3 regions of the Micromonospora sp. SYSU B005 genome follow, and region 2 is predicted to be linked to each of the others. Evidence: riboswitches for the same ligand, from Rfam matches in the RefSeq annotation. Region 2 holds a riboswitch; each other region holds the start of a gene.

Region 1 (10,184 bases), on a different contig from region 2:
CCAAGGGTTACGAGGTGCTGATCCTCACCGACCCGGTGGACGAGGTGTGGGTCGAGCGCGTCGGCGCGTACGACGGGAAGACGCTGCGCTCGGTCGCCAAGGGGCAGGTGGACCTGGAGACGGAGGAGGAGAAGGAGAAGGCAGAGGCGGAACGACAGGAGTACGCCGACCTGCTCACGTTCCTCGGCGGCGCGCTCGCCGACAGCGTCAAGGAGGTGCGGCTGTCCACCCGGCTGACCACCTCGCCGGCCTGCGTGGTGGGCGACGCGCACGACATGACGCCGACGCTGGAGAAGATGTACCGGGCGATGGGCCAGGAGGTGCCCCGGGTCAAGCGGATCCTGGAGCTGAACCCGGCCCACCCGCTGGTCACCGGGCTGCGCAAGGCGCACGGCGAGGGTGCCGACGCCGCAGCGCTGACCGAGACCGCCGAGCTGCTGTACGGCATGGCGTTGCTGGCCGAGGGCGGCGAGCTGGCCGACCCGGCCCGGTTCACCCGGATCCTCGCCGACCGCCTCGCCCGAGGCCTGTAGCCCCACCCGCCCCGCCCCGCCCCGCCGGCCGGACCCGGCCGGCTTGATCGACTCCATTACGCCGAGGTGGCGGTATCAGGATGCCCCCGATACCGCCACCTCGCCGAGCTGGCGTGGATCAAGCTGGCTTGTCCCAGGATGGGGAAGATCAGTCCCAGATGGAGGGAGCAGGCTCGGTGAGTGAGCTCCCGGTGGGTGGTCTCTGCAGGCCCGCGTCGGCAGGGCCTGCCTGGGTGGACGGGTGTGGGTCGGGCTGGATCTGCTGGAGCCGGTGAGGCGCCGGCCTGGTGTCCAGCCGCGCGGCCGGCCGTAATCGCCGTTGGCTGGTGAAGGGGCCGCTGAGCCGGTGCGCCGGGGCGGCGAGCCCGGTCGGCTCAGGGGAGGGCGGGGTAGAGCGCGGCCACGCCGCCGGACAGGCCGGCCTGGACCCGGCGGGCGACGTCGTCGGCCAGGATCTCGTAGCTGTCGGACTCGATGCCGTCGGCGGCGAGCCGGGCGACGTCGGCCGGGTGCGCCTTCGGGCCGGGTACGGCGGCGGCCATCTCGGTGTCCATGTAGCCCACGTGCAGGCCCGCGACGCGGACGCCCCGGCCGGCCAGCTCCAGGCGCAGGGCGTTCGTCATCGACCACTCGGCGGCCTTGGCCGCGCCGTACGCGCCGACGCCGGGGAACGTGAACCAGGACAGCGCGGACAGCACGTTCAGGATCGTGCCGCCGCCGTTCGCGGCGATCCGGGGCGCGAACGCCCGCACCACCGACAGCGTGCCGAGGTAGTGCGTCTCCAGCTCCAGCCGGATCTTCTCGAGGTCGCCGTCGAGCAGGTCGGTGCCGGTGCTCACGCCGGCGTTGTTGACGAGCAGCGTCACGTCACCGGCCCGCTCGGCGGCGGCGGCGACCGACGCGGGGTCGGTGACGTCCAGGCGTACCGGGGTCACGCCGGGCAGGTCCACGGCGTCCGGGTTGCGGGCGCCGGCCCAGACGGTGGCACCGCGCGCGGCGAGTTCGGCGGCCAGGTGCCGGCCGAAGCCGCGGTTGGCGCCAGTGACCAGGGCGGTGCTTCCAGCGATCTTCATGTGTCGCTCCGAGGTGTGGTGAGGGAGGGGAGTCAGGCGGACAGCAGGCCCGGACCGGGCAGGACGGCGAGCTCACCGGGCGGTACGTCGTGCCCGGCGTCGCAGCGCAGCCGGGCGTGCACGGGGGCGCCGCACTCGTCGTGGGCCACCCGGACCGCCGGGCCCGCCTCGTCGGCGGCGTACGCGTCGCCCCACTGCCGCAGCGCGACCAGCACCGGGATCAGGTCGCTGCCCTTCGCGGTGAGCACGTACTCGTCGCGGGTGCGCTGCCCGGGCTCGCGGTAGGGACGCCGGTCGAGCAGCCCGTCGGCGACGAGTTGCTTGAGGCGGGCGGCGGCCACCGGCTCGCTGACGCCGACCCGCCGGGCGAAGTCGTCGAAGCGGCGGGTGCCGAACGACGCCTCCCGCAGCAGGAGCAGCGTGGTGCGGTTGCCGACCACCTCCAGTGCCCGGGCGATCGAGCAGTTGGCGGTGGACCAGGAGTCACGCTGCGCGAGGAGGTCCGTCATGGCGTCGACGGTACCCCCCCCTGACTTAGGAAAGCAGAAGTCAGCTACCTCACAGCTGGCCGGGGAAGAATCCGTGCCGGGCCAGCGGCTCGACGATCTGGTGCTCCTCGTACGACAGGTGCGACAGCAGCGTGTCGGTGAGCAGGTCCACCGCCTCCTGGAGCTGCGTGAAGTCGCCGGGGTGCCGGACCAGCTCGACGAGCGCCCGGTCGACGCTCTCCACCACGCCGTGGATCACCACGTGCTCCTCCTCGAGGCGGTCCAGCACTGCCGCCAGCCCGGCCTCGGAGCGGCGCAGGTGAGGGAAGATCGAGGCGTCCTCCAGCCCGTGGTGCTGGGTGACCATCGTGCAGTACGCCGCGCAGTACGCCCCGAGCGTCCAGTTGTTCTGCCGCATGGTCATCTCGTTGAGGGCGGCCCGCGCCCGGCCCGGCGAGACAGTGCCCTGCTTGACCTGTTCCAGCAGATCGCGCACCTGGGCCAGCTCCTGGCGCAGGTGGTCGTGCACGTCCACCAGGTGCTGCCCGGCGGCCTGTCCGCGGGCCGGGTAGACGTGCCCGGCCGGCGGCGGCGGGGCGCTCGGGCGGGTGGACTCGTCCCAGGGGCGGCGCGCGCTCAGGCGTACCCCCGGGTCGGGGGTGGGGGTGACGCCGAGCGTGCTCGGGCCGGCGGCGGCGGTCTGCTCGTCGGCGGCCGTGCGGGTTCCGCCGGCGGGCGCGGTGCGCTCGGCGGCGACCAGCTCCCGCACGGCGGGCGCGACCTCCTGGCCGAAGATCTGGATCGCGCGCGGCTCGTCGCTGCCGAGGATGAACGTGGTGATGCCGTGCTCCAGGGTGAGCCCGGCCAGCTCCTCCACCCACTGCTCCGGCGGCCCGGCCAGGAAACCGGCCGACGAGCGGGCGAACGTGCCGGTCACGTTGAGCATGCGGCGGATCGTGGCCGGGTCGCGCCCGGCGGCCTGAGCGCCCTCGTCGACGAGCGCGTTCAGGGCGGGCAGCTCGTCGGGGCCCTTCGGCAGGTACGACAGGGACGGCAGCCAGCCGTCCGCGGCGCGGCCGACCAGGCGCAGCATGCGCGGCTTGTACGCGCCGACCCAGATGCCCACCGGGTGCGCGGGCGCCGGACCGCGCTTGGCGCCGACCACCCGGTAGTGCTCGCCGTCGACGCGGATCATGCCGCGACGGTCGGTGTCCCAGACCTCGCGGATCACCCGGATCGCCTCGTCGAGGGCCTCGACGGCGGCGCCGGGGGACAGGCGTCGCCCGCCCGCCGCCTCGATCGCGTCCCAGAACGCGCCCGCACCGAGTCCCAGCTCGACCCGGCCGCCGGTGAGCAGGTCCAGGCTGGCGACGCTGCGGGCCAGCACCACCGGCTGGCGCAACGGCAGGTTGAGGACGTTTCCGGCCAGGCGGATACGTTCGGTCGCGGCGGCCACGTAGGACATCAGCGTCCAGGTGTCCAGGAAGCCCGGCTGGTAGGGGTGGTCCTGGAACGTGACCAGGTTCAGCCCGACCTGCTCGCAGAGCCGGGCCAGCGCCACCACCTGGTCGGGCTGCCCGGCGGCGGGGGTGATGAAGCCGCCGAAGGTCAGCTCGTGTCCGTGATCGGTCATCCGTCAAGCCCTCCCGTGATCTTGCCTGGCCCTGCCACCGTAGCGCCGCCGCCGGTCGCCCGGCCGGGTGAAGAGCGTCACAAGAAGTGGACGATCATCACAAATCGCTCCTAGCGTCGGTTTCGTTCGCAGACGCGGACACCGCAGGCCGGAAACGCCAAATCCCGCCGCCGGCCCCGGTAACCGAACCTCGTGCGGGAGCGGGGGAACCACACGTTCCACGGTGCATCGTCACCTCGGGGTGAAGCCGCCACCGGCGGCCGGGCTCCTCGGCCCGAACCCGACAGCTCACCTCGTCGGCGTGGAGGAATCCACATGGCAACTGAATACTCAGCCCGAAGCCGCCGTACCGCTCTCGGAGCGGTCCTGGCCGGCGCCGCCGTCGGCGCCGCGACCCTGTTCGGCCCGGCCGCTCCGGCCAGCGCGGGCGTCAACTGGGACGCGGTCGCGCGCTGCGAGTCAGGCGGCAACTGGAAGATCAACACCGGTAACGGCTACTACGGCGGGCTCCAGTTCTCCCGCACCACCTGGAACGGCTACGGCGGCCAGAAGTACGCCGCGCGCGCCGACCTGGCCAGCCGGTCCGAGCAGATCGCCGTCGCGGAGAAGGTGCTGCGCGGCCAGGGCATCGGCGCGTGGCCGGTCTGCGGCAAGAAGGGCGGCTCGGCCAGCACGGCGACCCGGTCCGAGCGGGCCACCACGAAGGCGGCACCGAGGAAGGCGGCGCCGAAGCGGGCCGCCGCGACGAAGGCCGCGCCGGAACGCGCCACGACGAAGGCGGCGCCGCGGCCGTCGTCCGGCGCCGGGACGTACGTCGTCCGGCGCGGGGACACGCTGTCGGAGATCGCCGTGGCGCAGCGCGTCGACGGCGGCTGGCGTGCCCTGCACGAGCGCAACCGCGCCGTGGTCGGCGACGACCCGGGCCTGATCTTCCCCGGTCAGCAGCTGCGCCTGCGCTGACCTCGTCCGAGCGCCCGGCCGGTTCGTCCCGGCCGGGCGCCCGGCCGTCCGCGACACGCCGCGTGGCCGGTGTCCGGCCTGCTCGCGGCGCCGGGACGCGACCCGGACCGGCCGGTGACGGCGATTCGTCGGAGCCGGTTGCTAGGGTCACGCATGCTCGGCTAAGACGTGAAGAAAGCGCGGATATGACCAACGACCCGTTCTCGGCGGCCGCGAGCATCGACGAGCTGCTGACCCGCACGCAGCAGGCGCTCACCGCGATGCGCTCCCGGGCCTCGGCACACGCCGACGGCGAGCCGGGCGACCTGCTGCTCGCCGAGGGCACTGCAGCCGGCGGCCGGGTCCGCGCGGTCGCCGTCCAGGGTGGCCGGCTCGATTCCGTGACGATCGACCCGGAGCTGGCCGGCGAGCCCCTCGACGTCCTCTGCGGACACCTCGTGACCGCCGCCAACGCCGCGTTGTCCGAGCTGGACGACCGGGTCAGCGCGTCGGCCCGGGCCGACGCCGACGCGCTCGCCGCCCGGCTCGGCAGCATGGGCGACCAGGCCGAGCTGTTCGGCCGCGCGATGCACGAGGCGGCCGCGCGGATCCACCGCGACCGCGGCGCTGGGTCCCGGGCCGGGCGCGCGGTCTGACCCGACCGCACACGCCCCGGCACGACGAGGCGCCGCACCCGCACGCGGCGCCGACCACGCGCGACGCGGCACCGGCCTGACACGACGAGGCGGCCGGCCGCCGGGAGGACGACGACCGGCCGCGCTACGCCACGGTCAGCTCAGGGTGACCGCGGTGTCGTCGACGACGAAGGACGTCTGCAACGAGCTGTCCTCCACGCCGCTGAACGAGATGGTCGCCGTGGTGCCCGCCAGCGACGAGACGTCGAAGGACCGCTGCACGTAGCCGGTGGCCTTGTTCAGGTTTGAGTACGTGGCCAGCGTGGTGCTGCCCGCCTTGACGGTGAGCTTGTCGTACGCGGTGCTGGTGGTCGACTCCGCGCTGTCGATGTGCAGCCAGAAGCTCAACGTCGCCCGGCATCCGGCCGGGATCGTCACCGACTGGCTGAGCGTGTCGGTGTGCGACGAGCCGTACCCGTCCAGCCACGCCTTGTACGAGCCGCCGTGCGCGGCCTGGCCGCTGTCGGTGGTGATGACGCCGGACGAGGCGCTCCAGGTCACGTTGCCCGACTCGAAGCCCGGGTTGGCGAGCTTGTTGCCGGAGCAACCGCCCGACGGCGGGGTGGTCGTGGTGCTCGGGGTGGGCGTCGGGGTGCCGCCGGAGCAGGTCGGGTCACCGGACTGGGCCGGCACGCTCACCGCGTCCCAGGCCGCCTTGACCGTGTTGAACTCCGCGCAGCTGCCCGGGTAGAGGTTCTTCGCCGCCTGCAGCGTCCAGGTGCGGTACTTCAGGTACGACGAGGACGAGGTCTTCAGCAGCATGCCGTTGTACATGATCTTCATGGCCTTCTGGATGCCCAGGCCGGTCACGCTGCTGCCGTTGCAGGTCGAGCTGGACGGCTGCCCGTTGGTCGGGCTGCTGCCGTTGGCGAGCAGGTAGAACCAGTGGTTGCCCGGGCCGGCCGCGGCGTGCACCTCGGTCGACGGGATGCTGCTGGAGTAGCAGTTCGGGTCGCCGAGCGCCGACGGGTTGTACATGTTGCGGATCGGGCCGGAGCCGACCAGGTTGATCTTCTCGCCGACCAGGAAGTCCGGCGCGTCGTAGCTGGACGGCTCGTTGGCGAACCACTCGGTGGCCGCGCCGAACGTGTCAGCCACGAACTCCTGCGTGCCGCCGCCGGAGATGCCGCCCGGGGTGTTGTCGTCGATGCCGTGGCCGATCTCGTGCGCCACCACGTCCAGCGAGCCGATCCACTGGCCGGCGGTGTTCTTGCCGATCTGCACCTGGCTGCCGTCGTAGTAGGCGTTCTGGTCGTTGAGGCCCACCCGGATCGGCCAGTAGCCGCCGTTGCCGTTGGCGCCGTTGCGGCCCAGCCACTGGGCGAGCATCTTGTGCTCGGTCTGCGCGGAGAACAGCGCGTCCACGCAGCCGGTCTCCTTGTTCGTGGCGGTGCCGTTGCCCCACACGTCGTCGGAGCCGCTGAACGTGGTGTTGTTCGCCGCGTCCTGGCAGCTCAGGTTGGTGACGGTCGGGTCCTTCATGGTGTACGTGGAGCCCGACTGGGTGGTGTTGAGCGTGAGCGGGCTGGGCCCGTTCCAGGCGCCGGTGCCGGTGCCGCGGACGACGTGTTCCTGCTTGCGCAGGACCGCGCCGGTGCGGGCGTCGACGTCGACGGTGAGCCGGCTGGGCCCGTCCGCGCCGGTGCCGCGTACCGTGGTCTCCCAGGCCAGCGCCGGTGCGGCGCCGAGCGTGTAGACCACGAGCGTGGTGCCCTCGACCGCGTCGACGGTCTTGAGCTGGGCGCGCGCCGTCTTCGCGGCGGCGGCCGGGGTCAGCGCGGGCGTGGTGGCGAGGGCGCCGATGGGCCGCTGCTGGGCGACCGAGGCGTACTTCAGGTTGCCGGCCGAGTCCGTGGCGAGCACGAAGTCGCCGCCGACCACCGGGAGGCCCTTGTAGGTGCGCTCGTAGGGCACGTACTGGGTGCCCTCGGAGGAGATGACCGGCTTCTGGACGAACGCGTCGTCGGAGCCGGCCTGCAGGTAGGCGGGGCGGTTCGCGACCAGGGCGCGGGCGGAGTCGGCGGCGGTCGCGCGGGCCTGCGCCGGGTTCGGGGCGGCGGGTCCGGGTGGCGCGGCCTGCACGGCGGCGGCGGTTCCTGCGGCGAGCAGGCCGGTCGCGGCCGCGCCGGTGAGCGCGGCGAGGCGAGGTGAGAGTTTCACGGGGGTTTGCTCCTGTTCTACAGGCGCGCCGCACGGAGCCCGGTGGGGACGGGCGGCGCGGTGGTGCGAGGCAGGGTGACGGCCGGTCACCGGAGCTGCCGGCGTGGCTCCGGGTCGACAGATCGACCGTCGCGATTCGCCGGGGGTCGGCGGCTCGCTGGTGCACAATCACACGCCGCGCGAGCCCGGAGCAATAAGTGACCTGGGCAACGACTGACAGTCGGGCGTGTCGCCGCACGCGTCGATTCAGGCAACCATGATCTTCAATAGGCGCTGATCAGGGCGAACATCGCCGACGGTGGATGGACGCCGGTGCAAATTGCGGACGTTGCCGCTGTGTGCGAATGGCGCGCATAGACGCGAGGCCGCCGCCCCTGCGGCCGGGCGGCGGCCGAGCCGTCGCCCGGCCGCGTCAGCGCGGGCCGCGGGTCCGCGTCGGCGACACGGTGGGCAGCGGTGGCAGCGACGGCGTCAGCGTCGGCCGCGAGGTCGGCCGCCCGGTCGGCTCCGGGCTCGGGCTCGACGAGGACGGGCTGGGGCTCGGTGACTCCGACGGTGTCGGCGCGGCGGTGGTCGGCGGCGGTGGCGCGGACCGCGTCGGCTCCGGGGTATCGCCGGGGAACGCCGGCTGACCGAAGCGGTACTTCTCCGGGTCGAGCTTCATCGCCGCGGTGGCCCGGGTCATGAACTGCCGCCAGATCGGCGCGGCGCCGGTCGAGCCGTACACCTCGTAGCTGCCGCCCTTGGTCCGCAGCGGCTTGCCGTCGGTGGTGCCCAGCCAGACGGCCGAGGCGAGCGCGCCGGTCCAGCCCACCATCCAGGTGTGCACGTTCTGCGTGGTGCTCCGACCGGCCTGCCAGGTGCCGGTCTTGCCGGCGGAGTCCCAGCCGTTGCCCAGCTCGGCGGCCCGCACCCGGCGCAGCGTCCAGTCGAGCTGGTCGATCGCCTCCCGGTCCAGGCCCAGATCCGTCGTACGCAACTGCTCGGTCCACACGTCCTCGTCGTCCTTGCTCACCGACCGGACGAAGTGCGCGTCGGCACGCTTGCCGCCGGCGGCGAACGTCGCCATCCCGTTCGCGTGGTCCTGCACGGTGATGCCGTACTGCCCGATCCCGACCTCGGTGGAGAACCGCTTCGCCACCTCGTCGGCCGGGTCGCTGCGCAGGTCGACGCGCTGCGGCCGGGGATTGCCCCGCACCGTCTCCCACATCGACTCCACGCCGGCCTGCCGCGCCGTCTCGATCACCTTGGCGGTGCCCAGCTTCTCGGTCAGCTCGAAGTAGGTCACGTTCAGCGAGGCGACCGTCGCCTCCCAGAGCGCGCAGTCCGGCTGGCAGGGCGCGTGCTCGGCGTTGCGGATCGGCCCCGCCGCGCTGCCCTTGGTGCGCCCCGAGGCGGGGAACTCCTTGGTGTCCGGCGAGTCGAACCGCTGCTTCACCGAGATCCCGTCGCGGACGGCTGCGGCCAGGTCGTACACCTTGAACGACGACCCCGGCGGATGCTGGCCGAACCCGCGGGTCTCGCCGTTCTCGTCGTAGTACCAGCCGGCGTAGTCCGCGCCCGAGCCCTTGTCGCCGCCGTAGTAGCCGAGCACCCGGCCGGTGCCCGGCTCCACCGCCACCAGCGCCGCCTGCCAGTTGCGCGGCTGGCCGCGTACCGCCTGCGGCGCGGTGTCGCGGCGGATGTCCGCCGCCGCCTCGGCCGCGTCCTGCACCCGCTTGTCGATGGTGGTGACGATCCGGTAGCCGCCGTCGCGGATCACCTCGTCGGGCTTACCGCGGAACGGCTCGGTCTCGCGCAGCTCGGCGAGCACGTGGTTGACCACCAGGCCGGTCGGCCGGTCCAGGTCGGACCGGCCCGCGTCCTTGTCGATCGGCCGGACCGTGTCCGGGTACGCGAGATCCGCCGCCTGCTGCGGCGTCAGGTAGCCGAGCTTGACCATGCCGTCGCGGATGTAGTTCCACCTGTCGATCGAGTTCTGCCGGGCCAGCGCGTTGCGGCGCGGGTCGTAGCCGGGCGAGCCCTCCGGGTCGGCCGGGTCCGCCTCCGGCTGCTTCACCATCGCGCAGAGCACCATCGCCTCGGCCGACGTGAGCTGCCGCGCGGCCGGCGCGTCCCGGCGTACCGTCTTGCCGAAGTAGGTCTGTGCGGCCGCCTCGATGCCGTACGCGCCCCGCCCGAACGGCACGGTGTTCAGGTAGAAACCGAGGATCTCCTCCTTGGAGTACGCGTCGTCGAGCTTCCACGCGATCACCGCCTCGCGCAGCTTGCGGGAGTAGGTGACCCCGCGCAGGTCCGCGGCGATGCGCGCGTACTGCTGGGTGAGGGTGGACGCGCCCTGCCGCTGCCCGCCGCTGATGTTGGCCCAGGCCGCCCGCAGCACACCCTTGACGTCGATGCCCTGGTTCGTCCAGAACGTACGGTCCTCGGCCGCCACGATCGCCTGCTTCGCCGAGTCGTTCATCTCGTCGTACGGCACGATGGTGCGGTTCTGCGCGCCCAGCTTCGCCATCGGCGTGCGCCCGTCGGCGTAGTAGACGGTGGTGGACTCGGGCAGCTTCAGGTCGCTGGGCGTCGGCACGCTGTCGAAGTAGTAGCCGCCGGCGACCAGCCCGCAGCCGGCCAGCAGCGTGCAGACCGCGAGGACGACGAGCAGACGCCGC
Region 2 (10,184 bases):
TGCGGATACGTGATTGAACAAACGGTCGCCTTGATTCCATCGGACGCCTTCCCTAATGTGGGGCACCGACCGCTGTGGGTCGTCTGCCTCGACCTTCCCTCTCGCGAGGCGCCCGGCGGTCGGTTGCAAAGGAGTCCGTGCCGGTGGCAACCACGCCCCCTCAACGTCACGCCCCGAGCGCTCCACCCGGCCGGCGGGCCGGGTTCCGACGGGTGGTACACGGTCTGGTCACCCTGGTCGCGGCCGCCGCGGTCGGCGCCGGAATGCTGACCGCCCCGGCGCACGCGGCGCCGTCGGTGGACGAGATCGACGCGCAGATCGACAAGCAGTGGCAGCAGCTCGAACCCACCATCGAGCAGTTCAACAAGGTCCGCTCGCAGCTTCGCGCCAACCAGAAGAAGTCCAAGGCGCTGAAGGACAAGATGGTGCCGCTGGAGCTGGCCTCCACGCTCGCCATGAACAAGGTCGGCGACATCGCGGCCCGGTACTACATCCAGGGCCCGTCGCAGGAGCTGGGCGCGCTGCTGGTGAACTCCAAGCCGGGCGCGCTGGCCGAGCAGCTGGTCATGCTGGACCGGATCGCCGAGGACCAGCGCCGCCAGATCGCCGGTGTGCTCAAGGTGCGCGACGAGTACAACAAGCAGAAGGAGAAGCTCGACGCGCTGATCGCGCTGGAGACCAAGCAGCAGAACGATCTCGCGGCGAAGAAGAAGCAGATCGACTCGGAGATCAAGCGGCTGACCGCCATGCTGCCGGTGACCTCGATCCGCCCGGCGGGCTGCCCCAAGATCGACGGTGTGGTGAGCAGCGCCGCGCGGACCGCCATCAAGACGGCGTGCGCCCAGGTCGGCGACCCGTACGTGTGGGGCGCCACCGGCCCGAACTCGTTCGACTGCTCCGGCCTCACTCAGTACGCGTACAAGGCGGCCGGCATCTCGCTGACCCACTTCACCGGCGCGCAGTGGAACGAGGGCCGCAAGGTCTCCCGTTCCGAGGCGAGACCGGGTGACCTGGTGTTCTTCGGCTCCGACCTGCACCACGTCGGGCTCTATCTCGGCAACGGAGTGATGGTGCACGCGCCACGTACCGGTAAACCGGTCCAGGTGTCGAGCATCAGCACCCAGCCGCTCGCCGGCTTCGTCCGGGTCGCCTGACCCGAACCCCTGGCAGCGGAAAGGCCCCCGGTCCACGCGGACCGGGGGCCTTCCCGTGTGCGGTGCCGGGTCAGCGCGGCGTGCCGACCGGGGACGGCAGGACCAGCACGTCGTCCAGGTTCACGAACATGATCCGGTGACCGAACTGGACCTGCACGTAGCGGTTCTTGCCGCGGACCACGGTCCGGTCACCCGGGGCCGAACCGTCGAACGAGACCGCCCGGTAGTACTCGCCGGGCAGCACCCCGCCCACCGCGTACCGCTGGCCGGCGGCGAACGTGTACTGGAGCGGCGAGATGGTCTGGTACGGGATGGTGTCCGGGTAGGCGGCCTGCTCCGGGTAGGCCCGCCCGTACACCGGGATGGTGGCCTTGCCGGGCCGCGGGGTCACCACGAAGCCGGTGGCCCACTTGGCGGTCGGCGCGGAGGCCGGGTTGAGGAACCACGCCTTCTGGCCGAGGTACCAGATCGCCGTCCAGTCACCCTGGCGGCCGGCGAGCGCGTACGTCTGGCCGGCGGAGGCGCGGGCGCCGTGGTCGGAGATGTACATGGTGTCCGGCGTACCGTCCGGGCGCAGCCCGAGGTCGTTGACGAGCGGGGCGTCCGGGCTCGGCGCGGTCCGCAGGATCACCGCGGAGGAACCCCGCGACGGGCACGGCTCGGCCGGCGGCCGGGGCGTCGGGACACCGGGCGGCTGCTGGTTGCAGCCGGTGAACGCCGGCCGGTTGGTGGCGAAGTCCGGGTCGATGGTGACCAGGCCGGTACGGGGCGTGCCGGTGCTGCGGAACGGCGCCTTCATCAGGTCGAAGTAGTGCGACCAGTCCCAGTACGGTCCCGGGTCCCAGTGCATGCCGCCCACGTTGGCGGCGGTGATGCCGGGCACGTTGTCGTGACCGATGATGTGCTGCCGGTCCATCGGGATGCCGAGCTTCAGCGCGAGGTGCCGCACCAGCTTGGCGGAGGTGCGGTACATCGCCTCGGTGTACCAGGTGCCCTGACCGGCGAAGCCCTCGTGCTCCAGGCCGATGGACTTGGCGTTGACGTACCAGTTGCCGGCGTGCCAGCCGACGTCCTTGGTCTTGATGTGCTGGGCGATGTAGCCGTCCACCGAGCGCAGCGTGTAGTGCCAGCCCAGGTAGTCGGCCCGCTTCACCAGGTCGACGCTCGGGCCGAAGTAGCCCTCGGTGTCGTGGATGACGATGTACTCGATCTTCTGCTGCTTCGGCCGGTCGCCCAGGTCGTGGTTGCCGTAGTCGCCCGGGTCGTTGCTGAGCTGCTCGTACGGCGCGGGGATCCACTCGCAGGCCAGCCGCACCGGGCACTCCAGCCCGTCCGGCCGCTCGGCGTTGCGCAGGCCGAGGCGGGCCAGCCGGGACCGGTCCGGCGTCGCGGCGGTGGCGGCGAGCGTGACCCGCTGGCCGTCGTCGGTGGTCCGGCTGGCGCCCTGGCCGAGCTGGTCGTAGACCTCGTCGGCGAAGGCCGCCGCGGCGTCCGAGGTGTCCGCGCCGGAGTACCGGGCCACCGCGGCGTACCAGGCCGCCGGGTCGGTGCCGGCGCCGACCGGCCCGCCCAGAGCCTTCTGGTACGACGCCAGCAGCGCCGCGCCACCGCGGATGTTCGCGGCCGGGTCGGTGCGCAGCGTGCCCGCGTCGAGCCCGGTGAGCGCGGCGGCGGCGTCGAGCGTCTGGAGCGAGGCGGGCGGCAGCGGGGTCTCCCGCTCCGGCGCGGCGGCGGTGGCCGGGTCGAGCTTCAGCGGCCGGGAGTCGTCGCCGCGCGGGTCCTCGTCCTCGTCGACGTGGGCGCTGCCCGGCATGGCGAGGATGTGCGCGGCGTCGGTCAGGTGCATCGGGCCGTAGCCGCCGCTGGTGCTCGGCTGCCCGGGGTGGGTGTCCCAGCGGGACTCCAGATAGGAGACGCCGAGCAGCACGTTCTGCGGCACGCCGTACTCGGCCGCCGCGGCGGCGTATTGTTGTTGCCTGTCGCTCGCGGGCGCGGACGTGTCCGGCGCGGCGGTCACCGGGCCGGTCGTCGCCAGCGCGGTGGCTGTCGCCACTGCGGCGGCGAGCAGTATCCGTCTGCCCGACGGCGGGGCGGAGAGGTGCATCGAACCTCCTGGACAGGGATGGGGGTCACTGCGTCTCCACCCTCACTCCGCACACCCACGGGGGTCAATACCTTTCCAGTGAGTAATCAGCCTTGAAAGAAAATTTCACCTCCGACCTGGGTGCGGCCCGTCATCGCGTACGGAGTGTCACAGCGCTGGAAGTTGCGGATCGATAACGGTGGTCCCTACTCTGGTGAATCGTCGGCCGCACGTCTCACCGTCCAACCCGGTCGGTGACGGTCCGACACCGCCGAGTCGCCTCCGGGCGAGCCGGGGAACCAGGTACCTGGGGTGAATCCGCAGCGATGCGGTAGGGCGGCTCCCTTCCCGCCCGAATCCGTCAGCTAACCCGGTAGGCGGTACGGAAGAAGGAGTACGGACGCCCGGTGGCACTCCATGCCCCGCGGCCGTCGTCGAGCCGGTCGGTCGACCGGTCCACGGCTGTGCCGCGTACCCGCTGGTCCCGCTTCACCACAGCCCTCGCCGCCCTCGTCGGCACCGCAGTCGTCCTGACCGGCGGCGCCACGGCGGCACACGCCGAACCCTCGGTCGCCGAGATCGAGGCCCAGATCGACCGCGACTGGAACAAGCTCGAACCGGTCATCGAACAGGTGAACGCCGTACGCGAGCAGCTCGCCGCGCGGCGCAAGCAGGCCGACGTGCTCGGCCGGCAGATCGCACCCCTCCAGGCCCGGGTGGACGCCGCACTCGGTCAGGTCGGCGGGCTCGCCGCCGACGCCTACAAGGGCGACAACCTCTCCACAGTGAACGCGCTGCTGGGCAGCCGCTCACCCGGTGACCTGGTCACCGGCCTGGAACTGCTCGACCGCTTCGCGCACCGCCAGCACGAGCAGGTGCGCTCCGTGGCCGCGCTGCGCGACGAGCTGGCGGCGAAGAAGAAGCCGCTGGACGAGATGATCGCCGGGCTGGCGCGTACCGAGGCCCAGCTCGCGGCGAAGAAGAAGCAGATCGACGCCGAGATCGCCAAGTTGGAGAAGCTGCGGCTCAAGGTGTACGGCAAGGGCGGCGGCGGCCCGCTGCGCCCGGCGCCGTGCCCGGCCGGCTACCCCGGCGGCCCGGCCGGTGCGGCGGTCAAGTTCGCCTGCGCCCAGATCGGCAAGATCTACGTCTGGGGCGCGGCCGGGCCGGACCACTTCGACTGCTCGGGCCTCACCATGGCGGCTTGGGCCAAGGGCGGCGTCTCGCTGCCGCACAGCGCACGCCAGCAGCACGGCGTGACGAAGCGGATCAGCCGGGCCGAGCTGCGCGCCGGTGACCTCGTCTTCTACTACGGCGACCTGCACCACGTGGCGATGTACGTGGGCGACGGCTGGGTGGTACACGCCTCCCAGTCCGGCAAGCCGATCACCATGAAGCGGGTCGACGACGGCGACATCAACAGCTACGGCCGTCCCGGCTGAGGTGTAAGGAAGGGCCCCCCTCTTAACGCCTCCGGTAGAGGAGGGGGCCCCTATTAACAACTGCGGGCGTCGTCAGCGCGTCGGCCAGGTGCGCCAGCTCTGCCAGGACCGGCTCGGCGTCGGACCGCGCTGCCCCTGGTAACGCGAGCCGTAGACGGCCGAGCCGTACGGGTGCTCGGCCGGCGAGGAGAGCCGGAAGATGCAGAGCTGCCCGATCTTCATGCCCGGCCAGAGCGTGATCGGCAGGTTCGCCACGTTCGACAGCTCCAGCGTGACGTGGCCGGAGAAGCCGGGGTCGATGAAACCTGCTGTCGAGTGCGTCAGCAGCCCCAGCCGCCCCAGGCTCGACTTGCCCTCCAGCCGGCCGGCGAGCTGGTCACCCAGCGAGATCACCTCAAGCGTGGAGGCGAGCACGAACTCGCCCGGGTGCAGCACGAACGGCTGCCCCTCCGGCACCTCCACCATCGACGTCAGGTCGTCCTGCTGCACCGACGGGTCGATGTGTGTGTAGAGGTGGTTGTTGAAGACCCGGAACAGCCGGTCCAGGCGTACGTCGATGCTCGACGGCTGCACCAGCGTGGGCTCGAAGGGCTCCAGCGCGAGCGTGCCGGCCTTGATCTCGGAGATCAGGTCGCGGTCGGAGAGCAGCATCGGAACACCATAGCGACCGGTACGGGTGACCTGCGTGTCGCACTACATCTTCGTACACGTGTTCGATAGAGTGTCCACATGGCTTCCTGGTCCGAATTCGCCGCCGACGAGCCCCGCCTCGCCGACGAGATCCGCCTCCTGATGCAGCAGTACGGGCCGGGCTTCGGCTACCTCGCCACGGTCCGCGCCGACGGTGGCCCCCGGGTCCATCCCGTGTCCCCGGTGATCACCGACGACGGCCTGTGGTGCTTCGTCATCGACTCGCCGAAGCGCCGCGACCTCGAACGCGACGGCCGCTACGCGCTGCACTCGTTCCCGCCGGAGGAGAGCGATGACGAGGCGTACATCGCCGGGCGCGCACGACCGGTGACCGACCCGGCCACTGTGACGCGGCTGGCCCGGATCGCCCGCGCGTCGCCGCAGGGCGACTGGCGGCTGTTCGAGTTCACCGTCGAGGCGGCGATGCTGACCCGGCGTGACCCGGTGGCCCAGCCCGGCGCCGCCCCGCCGCAGGTGCGGGTCTGGCTCGACCCGCGCGGAGCCGAACCGGCCCGGCGGGAGCCGGTGGCCGCGGAGGCCCGGCGCGGCCGGCACGGCTTCGACACCCGCCGTCCGGCCGCCTGACCCGGCCCACGACGAACGGTGCCGGCCCGTCCGAGGACAGGGCCGGCACCGGTACGCGGTACGACAGGTCAGGCTGCGCGGTAGGCGTTCCACGCGGTGAGCATGCGGCTCGCCTGGCCGGCGGTGAACTGGTACATGCAGGAGTCGTACGTGTAGTCCATGAAGTTGGTGATCGGGTCCTTGCCGGCGGTCGAGCAGGTGTCGCGGCCGGTCGGGCACTGGTACGCCGGGGACGCCTCGGCCGGGGTGTCGGAGACGCTGTCGCCCGAGCCGGAGCAGCCGCCCTGGAAGGTGTGGTAGAGGTTCAGCCAGTGGCCGACCTCGTGGGTGCCGGTGTCACCCTGGTTGTAGTTGGTCGCGGTGCCGCCGGGCAGCGACTCGTTCAGGACCACCACGCCGTCCATCTTGTCCAGCGTCCGCTTCGGGAACGTCGCCCAGCCCAGCAGGCTGTCGCTCAGCTCGCCGAGGTAGATGTTCAGCGTGTTCTTGCCGCCCTCGCGCAGCGAGGTCTTCATCGAGCGCTCGGCGGAGGAGCCCTGCACGATCGGGTACCACGACGGGTTCGTCACCCGGTTGATCTTCGTGAGCTGGAACCCGAACGCGGTGGCGGCGCCGCCGGTCGAGCCCGCGTACGCCTGGTTCAGCACGGTGATCTGCTGGTTGATCATCGAGTCGGTGATGTTGCCGCCGGCCCGGGTGCTGTTCTCCTGGATGACGTGCACGACGACCGGGATCGTCACGGTGGCCAGCGGAGCGACGGCGCCGGTCCGGAAGCCGGCCCGCTCGCGCTGCGCGGCGGCGAGGTCGGCCTCGCGGTCACGGACCTGCTTGGCGGTCAGGTGGTTGGGGTCCAGCTTGGCGTTGCCGCCCTTCGCGACGCGAGCGTTCGCGTGCTCGTCGGCGTGGGCGTCGGCCGGCTCGGCGCAGACGCCGGCCGGGGCGGCCGAGAAGGCCGAGGCAGCGGGGACGACGCCGACGGCGGCGGTGCTGAGCAGCAGCGCGAGGGTCGACGTCGCGACACCGGCGGTACGCCGGGTCAGCAGGTTGGGACGGAGTCCCATGGGCCCACCTCTTTCTGACGGCGTGGCAGGGGGTGTGTCACGCCGGTTCGGAAACGTGGGGCAGACGTTACATCCCATCGACGCATTTGAGAACGCCCATACGTTTCCGACGTGCAACTTCGCGCCAGCCGGCTCCGGTGGGTGCTTGATCCACTCCAGTTCGGGGAGGTGGCGGGGTCGACCGCCCGCCGATGCCGCCACCTCGCCGAGGTGGCGCGTGCACCTGACTGCACGGGGGTGGGGGGCTTCAGGTAGAGTGGTGCCGCTGCGGGTGTAGTTCAATGGCAGAACATCAGCTTCCCAAGCTGACAGTGCGGGTTCGATTCCCGTCACCCGCTCCAACGTGAGGCCCCAGCTCAGGACAGGTTTCCTGGTTGGGGCCTCAGTCGTTGCTACCGCTTCTTGTGCTGGCCGTGCCCGCTACGTGCCCGATCACGGCCCTTCTTGATCTGCTCGCTGAGCCCGCTCGCGAGTAGCTGAGGCTGGCGAAGCGGCTAGCAGAATCAGGACGTGAAGGCGTCCGGGAACGATGTCGGCGAGCTGGAGGACCTGGGCGACGGTGGCGGCCGCTCCCTCTGCGAGCTGAGTCCGTCAGCGATGTGCTCGTCGCGCTCCTTGGCAGTGTGCAGTGAAAGCCGGACGCTGCGGCCCGCTCCCCAGACGGGCGGGTCGGCGGTAGACGGGATGGCGGCGGGTTGTCTCCGGTTTGACAGGATTCAAGGCGTGGCTGATCGAGCGTCGAGATTCGTGCGTCGTGGGCCGGAGGGTGGGCCGTATGCGTGTCCGTGCTGCCAGTGCCTCACGCTCGACGAGCGTGGCATGCATGGGATCTGTCTGGTGTGTTTCTGGCAGGATGACGGGACAGATGACCTCAGCGCCGACGAGTTGAGCGGGCCGAACGGGCTGACCCTGACCGAGGCGCGGGAGAACTTCGAGCGATTCGGTGCCTGTGCCGAGCTGCGATCGGACTGGCCTGAGCAGTTCGAAGAATTGCGGAGCCGGCTCGCTGATGGGATGCCGGTGGATGCAGCCATTGCTCTGATGCGCGAGCGTGGCCTGGGCTGGCTGGAGTCGAAGAAACTTCTGTGGCACCTGGTGGTGCCGGATGTTCGCGCGGTAAGGCTGCTGATTGAGAGAAGCGCTACTTGGGCTGATCGTCGTTCGAGAGCTGGCCGGCATGGGCGGCAAGGGGCGTGACCGCAGGTGTGGGAGCTGATGAACGGTCGCGCACACTGATGACTCGGGATGAGGCCATCGCCCTCGTCGAGCGGATCATGAGTGTTGACTACGCGGATGACGATGAGTTGGGCGGATGGCTGGACCAACTTGAGCGGGGCCTCGTCTGTCCAGGCGGCTATGTCTCCAACCTGATCTACTGGAGCGACCCCGAGTTGACGGCTGCTGAGGTGGTCGACCGCGCCTTGGCCTACCAGCCGATCCAGATGCGGTCCACGCCATGGGCGTAGCCGTCGCGGGGGCGCGAAGTCAGGCCAGGGCCTTCCGTACGTCACTCAGGCCACGGGCGCCCGGCGCGCCACCGCGAGAGCGGTTTGTCGTACCGCTCGGAATCGGGCAGGCTGAACCGGCTGATGTCCTCGAGCAGCTCGGCCGACGCGTCGTACTCGCGCAGGACGGCCGGCGCGTGCCTTATCACCCACAGTTGCAGCGCGGGGGCCCACGCGTCGATGCCGTGCGAACTCGACCACGGGAGCGCGTCGCCCCCAGGTCGTACATCCACGCATCCATGGCCTCGACCAGCTGTCGCCTGGCCGGCTCGTCGGCCAGCGCCTCCGCCCAGTCGGCCAACCACGGCGTGAGCCGGGTGGTGGCCTCGGCGAGGAAGGACAGGGCCGCATGTGCGGGCACGTTCGCGTCGGGCTCGACCAGGACGTGTACCCACCAGACGTTCAGGAACCTCCGCAGGGCGGCCTGCTGCTCCCTCGGCCACTCTTGCCAGGGAGAGACGGCGAAGAAGCGGGCCAGACTGTCCAGCCCTTCCGTCGCCACTATTCGGCCGTCCACGAGGCGCTCAGTCACCTGGGGCAGGATCCGGCGTAGCAGCGGGCCGGGATAGCGCCAGTCCGCAGCCCAGTACGTGCGACGGAGCAGGTCTTCGTCGAGCGGCACGTCCGGCGTCTTCAGCAGTGCCAGTTCCTCCGCGCTGCCCCAGTGGCACTCGCAGTTGGACTCCTGCTCGTGGGCCGTCATGCCCTGGAACGCGACGGCCACACCCGTCAGCGCCTCGTCCAGGAGGCCGCTTGTCTCAGTCCGATCGGGGATCATGGCGAATCCGCCTTCGAGGACTCCGGAGGCGTACGCCTGCCGAAGAGATTGATCTTACGGTGGAGACGGACGGGGCGTGCACTCGATTACGATCATCTGCCGGAGGTCGCCGAATGACACCGAGCGCTTCGCCGACGACGGACCGGCTCGCCGTCCTGCTCGACTGGGACGGGTCGGCGGGAATCGAGGTCGACTGGCCGGCCCTCACCGAGGCCGCCGGCCACCCCTTTCCCGAGGACTACCGACGCTTCGTCGAGCGCTTCCCACACGGCAACCTCGGCTTCCTGGAAGTGCTTCATCCTTCCGACTGGGGCGTACCGGACTTCCTCCTGTACGCGCGGAACTGGCATCACGCGATGAACGAGAGGGCGGAGTGCACGGGAGGGTTCCCGTACCACTTCGGCACCTCACCGGGAGACCTCCGGGTGTGGGGAGCCGTGAACCTCGACTATCTGCTCTGCTGGCACCTGAACGACGGCCCTCCCGAGCAGTGGCCGACGGTGGTCTGCGATACCGCCCTGATCGATCCGCCCGAGCCCTACGCCGGCACTGCCACCGCATTGCTTGCCGAGATCGCGGAACTGAGGAACCCGGTGCCGGTGATCGGGTACGTCACGGAGATCGACGGGGTGCCCTTCAGGTTCGTCCGGCACGAGTAGATCGGCTCGGTGGCGGCGATGAGTTGCGGGTCGTTGACGGGTCTGACGGGGGACGAGCGGAAACCGGAGGAGCGGACCCATGGGCAAGTTGATCGTGACCGAGTTCCTGACCCTCGACGGCGTGGCGCAGGCGCCCGGCGAACCGGACGAGGACCGCGAGGGCGGCTTCAGCCACGGCGGCTGGCAGATGCCGCTGCTCGACGACAAGTCCGGCGCGGTGATGTTCC
Region 3 (10,184 bases), on a different contig from region 2:
GCTGCCGGTGCTCGCGGCCCGCTCGGACGCCGTCCGGGAACGCGTCGACCAGCTCTTTCCGGGCACCACCCGGCACCGCCTCCAGGTGCGTGACGAGCAGGGCTGGGTCTCCGGCACCAGCGCGGCCGACCGGGCCTCGCTCGACCCGGGCCGCCCGGCACGCCGTCCGGTACGCGGGGGCCGCTGAACTTCCCGGGGGATGATGTCGGATCGGGCGGACCGGCTCCGACCCGTCTGCGAGGCGCCACCGCCGGTGGCCCGCATCCGAGGAGTGCACCGTGAAGTACATGCTGCTGATCTGGAACCGGCCCGGCTTCGTGGAGGAGCTGTCCGAGGCGGAACGCACCGCGATCTTCGGTGAGGTCGACGAGATCATGAAGGAGCTGACCGAGTCCGGCGAGCTGGTCGGCGGCGAGGCGCTCGCTCACCCCTCGCAGACCCGTACGGCCCGTCCGGCCGCCGGTGGCGGCGCCGAGATCACCGACGGGCCGTTCATGGAGAGCAAGGAGCAGTTCGCCGGCTACCTGACCGTCGACTGCGAGACCCCGGAGCGGGCCGCCGAGATCGCCGCGCGCTGGCCGGACGTGCGGCACGGTTTCGGTGTGCTGGAGGTGCGCGCGGTGATGGAGCAGGCCGGGACGGAGATGTGACGTCGCGGGCGGTCGAGGATCTGCTGCGTGAGCTCGCGCCGCAGGTCCTCGGCGTGCTCGTGCGGCGGCACGGCCAGTTCTACGCCTGCGAGGACGCGGTCCAGGAGGCGCTGCTGGCCGCCGCCGTGCAGTGGCCGGAACAGGGCCTGCCGGACCATCCCCGCTCGTGGCTGGTCACCGTCGCCACCCGGCGGCTCACCGACGAGTGGCGCAGCGAGCACGCCCGCCGGGAACGCGAGGTGGCGGTGGCGGTGCGGCAGCCCGCGTACGCGACCGTCGCGCCGCCCGCCGACGAGGAGACCCCGAGCGGGGACGACACGTTGAAGCTGCTGTTCCTCTGCTGCCATCCGGCGTTGCCGGTGAGCGGGCAGGTGGCGCTCACACTGCGCGCCGTGGGCGGGTTGAGCACCGCCGAGATCGCCCGCGCCTACCTGGTGCCGGAGGCGACGATGAGCCAGCGGATCCGCCGCGCGAAGCAGCGGATCGAGGCGTCCGGCGCGCGTTTCACGCTGCCGTCGCCGGCGGACCGGGACGAGCGGCTGGCCGCCGTGCTGCGGGTGCTCTACCTGGTCTTCAACGAGGGTTACACCGCGTCCAGCGGCGAGGCGCTGCACCGGGCCGAGCTGACCGCAGAGGCGATCCGGCTGACCCGGGAGCTGCGCCGGCTGCTCCCGGACGACGGCGAGGTGGCCGGGTTGCTGGCGCTGATGCTGCTCACCGACGCGCACCGGGCCGCTCGTACCGGGCCGGACGGCGAGCTGGTGCCACTGGCGGAGCAGGACCGCAGCCGGTGGGACCGGGACGCCGTCGCGGAGGGGGTGGCGCTGGTGACCGAGGCGCTCACCTGGTCGGCGCCGGGGCCGTACCAGGTGCAGGCGGCGATCGCCGCGGTGCACGCGGAGGCGCCCACCGCCGAGGACACCGACTGGCGGCAGATCGTCGCGCTCTACCGGGTGCTGGCGCGGGTCGCGCCGAACCCGATGGTCACGCTCAACCAGGCCGTCGCGGTGGCCATGGTGGACGGCCCGCGTGCCGGGCTGGCGCTGCTGGCCACGCTCGACGGCGACGACCGGACCTCGGGGCACCACCGGCTCGCCGCCGTCCGCGCGCACCTGCTCGACCTGGCCGGTGACCGTGCGGAGGCCCGGGCCGCGTACCTGGCCGCCGCGCGGGCCACCACGAGCCTGCCGGAGCGGCGTTATCTGGAGGTACGCGCCGCGCGCCTGGCCGGTGACCGGCCGCGCTGACCCGCACCCGGACAGCACTCCGGGCCGGCCCGTGGGCCGACCCGGTGGTGTGTGTGCGTCACGTACTCAGCTCTTGAAGGCGTCCTTGATCTTCTCGCCGGCCTGCTTGAGCTTGGCGCCCGCCTGGTCGTTGCGGCCCTCGGCCTCGAGGCGCTCGTTGTCGGTCGCCCGGCCGACGCCCTCCTTGACCTTGCCCGCGGTGTCCTGGGAAGCGTTGTCGATCTTGTCGTCCAGACCCATGATGACCTCCACTGATGCGGTTGCCTGACGACAACTGGTTACCCCGTCGGTCGTCGGCTCAATCCCCTCACCCGACCGGGCGGAAGCTCCGCAGCCGCAGGCTGTTGCCCACCACGAACACCGACGAGAACGCCATGGCCGCCCCGGCGAGCATCGGGTTGAGCAGTCCGGCCGCCGCCAGCGGCAGCGCCGCGACGTTGTAGGCGAACGCCCAGAACAGGTTGCCCTTGATGATCGCCAGCGTCCGCCGGGAGAGCCGGATGGCGTCCGCGGCGGCCATCAGGTCGCCCCGGACCAGCGTCAGGTCGGCCGCTTCGATGGCCGCGTCGGTGCCGGTGCCCATGGCCAGCCCGAGGTCCGCGCGGGCCAGCGCGGCGGCGTCGTTCACCCCGTCGCCGACCATCGCGACCACTCGGCCCTCGCGCTGGAGCCGCTCGACCACGTCGACCTTGTCGGCGGGCAGCACCTCCGCGATCACCTCGTCGATGCCGACCTCGGCCGCCACCGCCTTCGCCACGGTGGTGTTGTCGCCGGTGAGCAGCACCGGCTTCAGGCCCAGCTCACGCAGCCGCGCGACGGCCGCCCGGCTGGTCGGCTTCACCGCGTCGGCCACCGCGAGCACGCCCCGGGCCCGCCCGTCCCAGCCGGCCAGGATCGCCGTCCGCCCGGCGGCCTCCGCGCCGGTCACCGCCCGCACGACCTCCTCGGGTACGTCGAGACCCCGCTCCCGCAGCAGCCGGGCCCGGCCGACCACCACGGTCCGGCCGTCGACGGTGCCGGTCACGCCCAGCCCTTCGGCGTTGGCGAACTCGCCGACCGGCGGCAGCGGTCCGGCTTCGGCCGCGGCCTCGGCGACGGCCCGCGCGATCGGGTGCTCGGAGGCGGCCTCCAGCGCACCGGCCACCCGGAGCAGTTCGTCGGCGTCCTCGCCGTCGGCGGGCAGCACCTCGGCCAGCGCCATCCGGCCGGTGGTGACGGTGCCGGTCTTGTCCAGCACCACGGTGTCGACCCGGCGGGTGGACTCCAGCACCTCCGGCCCCTTGATCAGCACGCCGAGCTGCGCGCCGCGGCCGGTGCCGACGAGCAGCGCGGTCGGGGTGGCCAGGCCGAGCGCGCACGGGCAGGCGATGATCAGGACGGCCACCGCGGCGGTGAACGCGGCGGTCGGCCCGGAGCCGGTGCCGAGCCACCAGCCGAGCGTGCCGGCGGCCAGCGCGATCACGATCGGCACGAAGACGCCGGAGATCCGGTCGGCGAGCCGCTGCACCGCCGCCTTGCCGGTCTGTGCCTGCTCCACCAGCCGCGCCATCTGGGCGAGCTGGGTGTCCCCGCCGACCCGGGTGGCGCGGACCACCAGCCGGCCGCCGGCGTTCACCGTGGCGCCGACCACGGCGTCGCCCTGGCCAACCTCGACCGGCACCGACTCGCCGGTGAGCATGCTGGCGTCGACCGCGGACGTGCCCTCCTCGACCACACCGTCGGTGGCGATCTTCTCGCCGGGCCGGACCACGAACCGGTCGCCGACCGCGAGCCGGCCGACCGGGATCCGGGTCTCCTGCCCGTCGCGCAGCACCGCCACGTCCTTGGCGCCGAGTTCGAGCAGGGCGCGCAGCGCCGACCCGGCGGTGCGCTTGGAGCGCGCCTCGAAGTACCGCCCGGCCAGGATGAACACGGTCACCCCGGCGGCGGCCTCCAGGTAGATGTTGCCGGCGCCGTCGCCGCGGGTGATGTCGAGGCTGAACGGGTGCTTCATCCCGGGCATGCCGGCGTCGCCGAGGAACAGCGCCCAGAGCGACCAGCCGAACGCGGCCAGCGTGCCGAGCGAGACGAGTGTGTCCATGGTCGCCGCGCCGTGCCGCAGGTTGATCAGCGCGGCGCGGTGGAACGGCAGCCCGCCCCAGACCACCACCGGGGCGGCGAGGGTGAGCGAGGCCCACTGCCAGTAGTCGAACTGCCAGGCCGGAACCATGGCGAGCACGATCACCGGCAGGGTGAGCGCGGCGGAGACCCAGAGCCGGGTACGCGCGGTGCGCAGCTCGTCCACCGGCTCCCCGGCCGCTGCCGCCTCCGCCTGCTCGGGCGGCGGCGGCACCACGGCGGTGTAGCCGGTCTTCTCGACGGTGGCGATCAGGTCGGCCGGCGCGATGTCGTCGGCGTACCGGACGGTGGCCTTCTCGGTGGCGTAGTTCACAGTCGCCTCGACGCCGTCCATCCGGTTGAGCTTCTTCTCGATCCGGGCGGCGCAGGACGCGCAGGTCATCCCGCCGATCGCCAGTTCGATCAGGTTCGGCGCGGTGGGCAGCGCCTTTCCCGTGGCAGTCATCGCGGCACCTCCGGCGCTCAACTGTGCCCGTGCCCCGGGGTGCCGTGTCCGGCGTCCGGGGTCGGTGCGGTGGTGGATGCCGGCGCGGCGGGCGCGGGCGCGGTCCGGTCGCCGGCCAGGACGGTGAACTCGGCGGTGTGCACCGCGTCGCCGTGCCGGAAGTCCAGGTAGAGACGGTACGCCCCGGCCGAGGGCACCTCGGCGGCGAACGTGATCGCCGGACCGGCCGGTGTGCGCCCGTCGCCGGGCGTGCCCTCCGGGTGCACGTGCAGGTACGCCAGATCGCCCTGCCGCAGCGCCACCAGGTGCCCGTACGCCCCGAGGTAGGGCGCAAGGTCGGTGACCGGCCGCCCGTCGCGGCTGACGGAGAGCGTGAGCCGGCTGGTGCGGCCCGGCTCCGGCGTGCCGGTCAGGGTGACCGTGTAGCCGTCGACTGTGGTGCTGGTCACCGGCGCCGGCAACGGCTGGGCGGTCAGCTCGCCGGGGACCGTGACGTCCAGGCCGAGGGTCAGCGGCTCGCCGCCTTCGGGGGTGAAGTCGGCGAACGCCCGCCAGACGCCGGGGCCGCCGAGCGGCGAGGCGACCCGCCAGGTGCCGTCGCCGGCCATCTCCGGGTGGACGTGCCGGAACCCGGACAGGTCCCGGCGGGCGACGATCAGGTGCATGCGCTTGTCGTGGGCCACCTCGAAGCGGGTGACCGGTGCGCCGTCCGGGCCGGTGATCCGGAAGGCGAACTGCCCGGCCGGGGCGTCGGCGGGCTGGAACGTGTAGCCGCGCTCGGAGACGAGCAGCCCGCCGGGCAGGTGCGCGGAGGCGCCGCCCGCCTGGCTCTCGTCACCGTGGCCGGTATCGCCGGCCCCGTGGTCGCTGCCGGTGTCGTCGTGTCGGGTCTCGGCGGCCGGGGCGACGGGATCGGCCAGGTTGCCGATCCCGTACGCCGCGCCGAACACCGCCACGAGGCCGAGCGCGAAGCCGCTGAGCTTCGTCGCCGTGTTCATGGTGTCTCCTCGGTTGTCGCGGGTCCGCCGGACCCGTCACGCACCGACGAGGTCGTAGCCGGCCTCGTCGACCGCCGCGCGGACCGCGTCCGCGTCCAGCGGGTTCTGACTGGTGACGGTGACCCGGCCGCCGGCCAGGTCGACCTGGACGTCGGTGACGCCCGGAAGTGCGCTCAGCTCGGTGCTCACCGAGTTGACGCAGTGCCCGCAGGTCATGCCGTTCACCTGGTAGGTGGTCTCCATCTCGCCCTCCGATCTGATACCCCCCAGGGGTACGTTCCGAACGTTAGCATACCCCCGAGGGGTACGCTATCCTCGGTTTCATGACCGCGCCGTCCAGCCCGACCCGGGGCTACACCGCCAGCAAGGACCAACTCCTCGCCCGGCTCCGCCGGATCGAGGGGCAGGTCCGTGGCATCGAGAAGATGGTCGAGGACGACCGTTACTGCATCGACGTGCTGACCCAGATCTCGGCCATCCAGGCGGCGCTGGACAAGGTGGGCCTGGGCCTGCTCGACGGCCACGCCCGGCACTGCATGCACGAGGGCGCCGCCGAGGGCCGGGCCGACGAGATGGCGACCGAGATGATGGCCGCCGTCGGCCGCCTGATGAAGCGCGGCTGAGCGGGGACCTCCGACCCTCGGGCCAGGGCACATCGACCCGTGCCGGCGCACCCGGGCGGACGTACCGTCGACGTGGCGGGCAGGCCGGCCCGGCGGACCCGCGGTGACGGACGGAGGGCGGCCCGATGATGTGGCAGAGCCCGATGATGGGCTGGATGTGGATCTGGTCCCTGCTGGTGCTCGCCGTGCTGGCGGGGCTCGTCTGGGCGGCCGTGCGGTGGACCGGCCCGCAGTACCTGGGCCCGACGACGGCCCGGCGCATCCTGGACGAGCGGTACGCCCGCGGCGAGATCGACGAGGACGAGTACCGGCGGCGCCGGGCCGGCCTGGCCTGACCCGCGCGGGACGCGCGTCACCGGCCACGGTGTGCGGGAGCGGCCGGCCGGGCTGCCTACCATGGCCGGGCGACGACCCGGACGTGGTCGACACGTCCGCGCCGGCCGGGTGACCAGACCGGTCCGGCGGACCAGGCGTCGCCGCGACCGTTGGGAGAGACGTCATGGGTGCCGACCACACCCGCCCCGCACCCGCCGCGCCGCCGGGCGTACGGCGGCTGCTCGTCGCCGTGGTGGTGCCGCTGTTCGCGCTCACCGTGATCGCGGCGCTGGTGCTCTGGCCCGGGCAGGACCGGGAGCCGGTCGGCGGCGCGGACGTCCCTCGCTACCACGGCACGGTGACCCGGGTGGTCACCGAGCCCTGCCCGCCGACGCCGGAGGCCCCGGAGGGCGGCGGTGGCCCCTGCGGCACCGTGACCGTCACCGCCGAGCAGGGCCCGGACGCGGGCCGGCAGGTCGAGACGCCGATCCCGGCCGGGCCGGGCGCGCCGCGGGTCGCGGTCGGCGACGAGGTCGTCCTGGTCGAGCTGACCGACCCGGCCGACCCGGCGGTGAAGTCCTACAACATCGCCGAGCACCAGCGCGGTACGCCGCTGATCTGGCTGATGGTGCTGTTCGCCGCCGCGATCGTGGCGTTCGGCAGGTGGCGCGGGCTCGCCGCGCTCGGCGGCCTGGCGGCCAGCTTCGCCATCCTGCTCGGCTTCGTGCTGCCGGGCATCGGCGCCGGCCAGCCGCCGCTGCTCGTCGCGATCGTGGGCGCTGCGTTGATCATGTTCGTGGTGCTCTACCTGACCCACGGGATCACCGCGCAGACGTCGGTCGCGGTGCTCGGCACGCTCGGCAGCCTGGTGGTCACCGGCGTGCTCGGCCTGCTCGCCACGTCCGCCACCCACCTGACCGGCTTCGGCAGCGAGGACGCCACCACGCTGTCCATGTTCCAGGGCGACGTGGACCTGCACGGACTGCTTCTGGCCGGCATCATCATCGGCTCGCTGGGCGTGCTAGACGACGTCACAGTCACCCAGGCGGCCACCGTCACCGAACTGGCGCACGCCAACCCCGGGCTGTCCCGGCGGCAGCTCTACCGGGCGGCGACCCGGGTCGGCCGGGCCCACATCGCGTCCACCGTCAACACCATCGTGCTGGCGTACGCCGGCGCCTCGCTGCCGCTGCTGCTCCTGCTGGTCGCCGACTCCCGCCCGGTGAGCGAGATCCTCACCAGTGAGTTCCTCGCCCAGGAGATCGTCCGCAGCGCGGTGGCGACGCTCGGCCTGATCGCCGCCGTACCGCTGACGACCGGACTGGCCGCGATCGTGACCACCGCCGGGCGGCGCTCGCCCGGCGCGGAGCCGGCGCCCGCCGCGCCCCCGCCGCCGGCCGGACGGGACGACGCGCTGGAGGCGCTCGGCGGCGGGAAGAGTACGGAGGCCGCATGGTGACACTCCGCAGCGTGACCATCGAATTCAAACGCGACGCTGGTCACGGTGTGCCACGGCGAAATCTCGCTATTGGTCGGCTTCCGGACGTAGATCCTCACGAGTGCTGTCAGGTAACCTCGCTGCCGGTCACCGCCGAAGGCGCGCACCGGCGCCAGCGGTGCCGCCGCCCAATCGCCCACGGGCGAACCGGGGAACCAGGTACATGGGGTGAATCCGCGACAGCGGTAGGGGCCACTTCCGTCCCGAACCCGTCAGCTAACCCGGTCGGCGGCCGACGGAAGGGAACACTGTGACGGCACCCCTGCGCCGCTGGCTGACACCCGTGGTGGCCGTGCTGGCCTCGCTAGCCGTGCTGGCCGGCCCGAACCCGGCGACCGCGGCCCCCGCCGCGGCGGCCCCCGGCACCCCCTCGGGCCACGAGGAGGACGGCGATCCGCCGCTCATCACCGAGGCGATCGACTCCGCCAACCGGAACTTCCTCCAGGCCAAGGCGAAGCTCGCCAAGTCCCAGGACCGCCAGCGGCGGCTGGCGGCCGAGGTGAAGACGGCACAGGCCGAACTCGACGCGCTCAGCCCGCAGGTCAACCAACTCGCCGCCCAGTCCTACCGGACCGGCCGGATGGGCGCGATGGCGATGCTGCTGGAGAGCAACTCCCCCGACTCGTTCGTCCGCCGGGTCAACGCCCTGGACGAGCTGAACCTCCTCAACGCGCAGCGCCTGGCCGCCATCAACGCGGTCAAGACCCGCGCCGAGCAGGCCAAGATCGCGCTCGACGCCGAGGTGCGCGAGCAGGAGAAGCAGAAGAACGCGATGGAGCGCGAGAAGGTGCAGGCCGAGCGCGCGCTGAAGCTCGTCGGCGGTCTCGGCTTCACCGGCGGCCTGGTCTCCGCCACCTCACCGGTCGCCAAGATCGCCCCCGGCCGCACCGCCGACGGCGGGTGGAAGGCCGAGTCGTGCAGCGAGGACGACCCGACCACCTCGGGCTGCGTCACGCCGCGCACGCTGCACGCGTACAAGGAGGTCCGGCGCGCGGGCTTCAAGCGCTTCGTGGGCTGCTACCGGTCCGGCGGGCCGTGGGAGCACCCCAAGGGCAAGGCGTGTGACTGGTCGCTGCAGAACAGCGGCTTCGCGCCGTGGCACAACAACGACACCCGCCGGTACGGCAACGAGGTCGCCGCGTTCCTGATCCGCAACGCCGACCGGCTGGGCATCTACTACGTCATCTGGAACCGGCAGATCTGGTTCCCGGCCACCGGCTGGCGTTCCTACAGCGGACCGTCGAACCACACCGACCACGTCCACATGTCGCTGCTCTGATCCGGACACCACGAAAAGGGGCCGCCCGAGGGCGGCCCCTTTTCGCGTCCGAATGTGTCAGCTCGCCAGCGCCGGGTCGGCGGGCGCGGCCGGGGCGGGCAGCGGGGCCGGGGACTGCGCCACGGTCCGCACCTCGCCACCGGCGAGCCGGTACGACATGCCCACCACCGTGCACCGCCCGGCGGCCACCCGCTCGGCCAGCACGGCGGACCGGGCCAGCAGCGTCTCCACGGTCTGCGCGATGTGGACGTCGATGATGCCGTCGAGGTCCTCGACGCCCTGGCGGGCGGCGCGCAGCAGGCTCGGCGAGACCGCGTCCACCACCGCGCCCAGGTGCCCGGCCGGGGCGGCACCCGTCCGGACCCCCTCCCGGGCGGCCTGGACCGCGCCGCACGAGTCGTGCCCGAGCACCACCACGAGCGGCGTGCCCAGCACGGTGACGGCGTACTCGACGCTGCCGAGCACCTCCGGCCCGGCGGTGTGCCCGGCGGTACGCACCACGAAGAGGTCACCGAGACCGCGGTCGAAGACGATCTCGGCGGCGAGCCGCGAGTCGGAGCAGCCGACGATCACCGCGAACGGGTGCTGGCCGTCGGCGACCGCCGCCCGGTGCCCGGCGTCCTGATTCGGATGCTGCGGGACGCCCGTGACGAACCGGTGGTTACCGGCACGCAGCTCGGCAAGTGCCTGTTCCGGGGTGCTCGGCGTCATGTCCCTCACCTCGTCTACCTGGGGAACCACCAGGCCGAACGGCCTCGCGACCCACGGTCACACGCCCCTCGGGGTCCGTCAAGATTCGTGATACGCATTTCATACTTTCCCGTCTCCGCTCCGCCCCGGACCGCGCCGATTCGGCAGGTGGCGGACGTGGCCATAGCATGACCACCATGGCGACCACACCAGTTGAGGACGGGAGCCGCCGTAACTGGACCTTCCTCACCAACCATGGCCACGTGCTGCTGGCGATCGCGCGCAACCCCACCGCCCGGCTGCGGGACGTGGCGGACGAGG

The links. Region 2 has a riboswitch for cyclic di-AMP ahead of SM452_RS24505 (C40 family peptidase). Riboswitches for the same ligand answer to the same signal wherever they lie in the genome.
Region 1: it holds a riboswitch for cyclic di-AMP, as region 2 does, so the genes downstream of both, SM452_RS07355 (LysM peptidoglycan-binding domain-containing protein) here and SM452_RS24505 (C40 family peptidase) in region 2, are expected to answer to the same signal.
Region 3: it holds a riboswitch for cyclic di-AMP, as region 2 does, so the genes downstream of both, SM452_RS26610 (coiled-coil domain-containing protein) here and SM452_RS24505 (C40 family peptidase) in region 2, are expected to answer to the same signal.

The regions. Positions count from the first base shown of each region.
Region 1 is NZ_JAXCFU010000002.1:455,570-465,753, forward strand. It holds gene htpG (molecular chaperone HtpG) at 1-533, shown strand, start outside; gene SM452_RS07340 (SDR family oxidoreductase) at 908-1,606, opposite strand; gene SM452_RS07345 (winged helix-turn-helix transcriptional regulator) at 1,639-2,115, opposite strand; gene SM452_RS07350 (LLM class flavin-dependent oxidoreductase) at 2,165-3,727, opposite strand; cyclic di-AMP (ydaO/yuaA leader) riboswitch at 3,899-4,044, shown strand; gene SM452_RS07355 (LysM peptidoglycan-binding domain-containing protein) at 4,043-4,687, shown strand; gene SM452_RS07360 (YbaB/EbfC family nucleoid-associated protein) at 4,873-5,322, shown strand; gene SM452_RS07365 (M4 family metallopeptidase) at 5,458-7,521, opposite strand; gene SM452_RS07370 (transglycosylase domain-containing protein) at 7,934-10,184, opposite strand, start outside.
Region 2 is NZ_JAXCFU010000013.1:18,195-28,378, reverse strand. It holds gene SM452_RS24515 (C40 family peptidase) at 144-1,154, shown strand; gene SM452_RS24510 (N-acetylmuramoyl-L-alanine amidase) at 1,225-3,258, opposite strand; cyclic di-AMP (ydaO/yuaA leader) riboswitch at 3,497-3,631, shown strand; gene SM452_RS24505 (C40 family peptidase) at 3,645-4,679, shown strand; gene dcd (dCTP deaminase) at 4,752-5,330, opposite strand; gene SM452_RS24495 (pyridoxamine 5'-phosphate oxidase family protein) at 5,409-5,954, shown strand; gene SM452_RS24490 (zinc metalloprotease) at 6,023-7,015, opposite strand; tRNA gene SM452_RS24485 (tRNA-Gly) at 7,283-7,356, shown strand; gene SM452_RS24480 (CPCC family cysteine-rich protein) at 7,613-8,212, shown strand; gene SM452_RS24475 (e9imm peptide) at 8,209-8,481, shown strand; gene SM452_RS24470 (hypothetical protein) at 8,666-9,298, opposite strand; gene SM452_RS24465 (hypothetical protein) at 9,412-9,957, shown strand; gene SM452_RS24460 (dihydrofolate reductase family protein) at 10,037-10,184, shown strand, end outside.
Region 3 is NZ_JAXCFU010000016.1:53,315-63,498, forward strand. It holds gene SM452_RS26560 (DUF2786 domain-containing protein) at 1-187, shown strand, start outside; gene SM452_RS26565 (YciI family protein) at 288-650, shown strand; gene SM452_RS26570 (RNA polymerase sigma factor) at 647-1,897, shown strand; gene SM452_RS26575 (CsbD family protein) at 1,964-2,137, opposite strand; gene SM452_RS26580 (heavy metal translocating P-type ATPase) at 2,205-4,460, opposite strand; gene SM452_RS26585 (hypothetical protein) at 4,478-5,458, opposite strand; gene SM452_RS26590 (heavy-metal-associated domain-containing protein) at 5,495-5,701, opposite strand; gene SM452_RS26595 (metal-sensitive transcriptional regulator) at 5,782-6,081, shown strand; gene SM452_RS26600 (SHOCT domain-containing protein) at 6,207-6,416, shown strand; gene SM452_RS26605 (YibE/F family protein) at 6,581-7,855, shown strand; cyclic di-AMP (ydaO/yuaA leader) riboswitch at 8,010-8,140, shown strand; gene SM452_RS26610 (coiled-coil domain-containing protein) at 8,145-9,173, shown strand; gene SM452_RS26615 (carbonic anhydrase) at 9,231-9,884, opposite strand; gene SM452_RS26620 (helix-turn-helix transcriptional regulator) at 10,052-10,184, shown strand, end outside.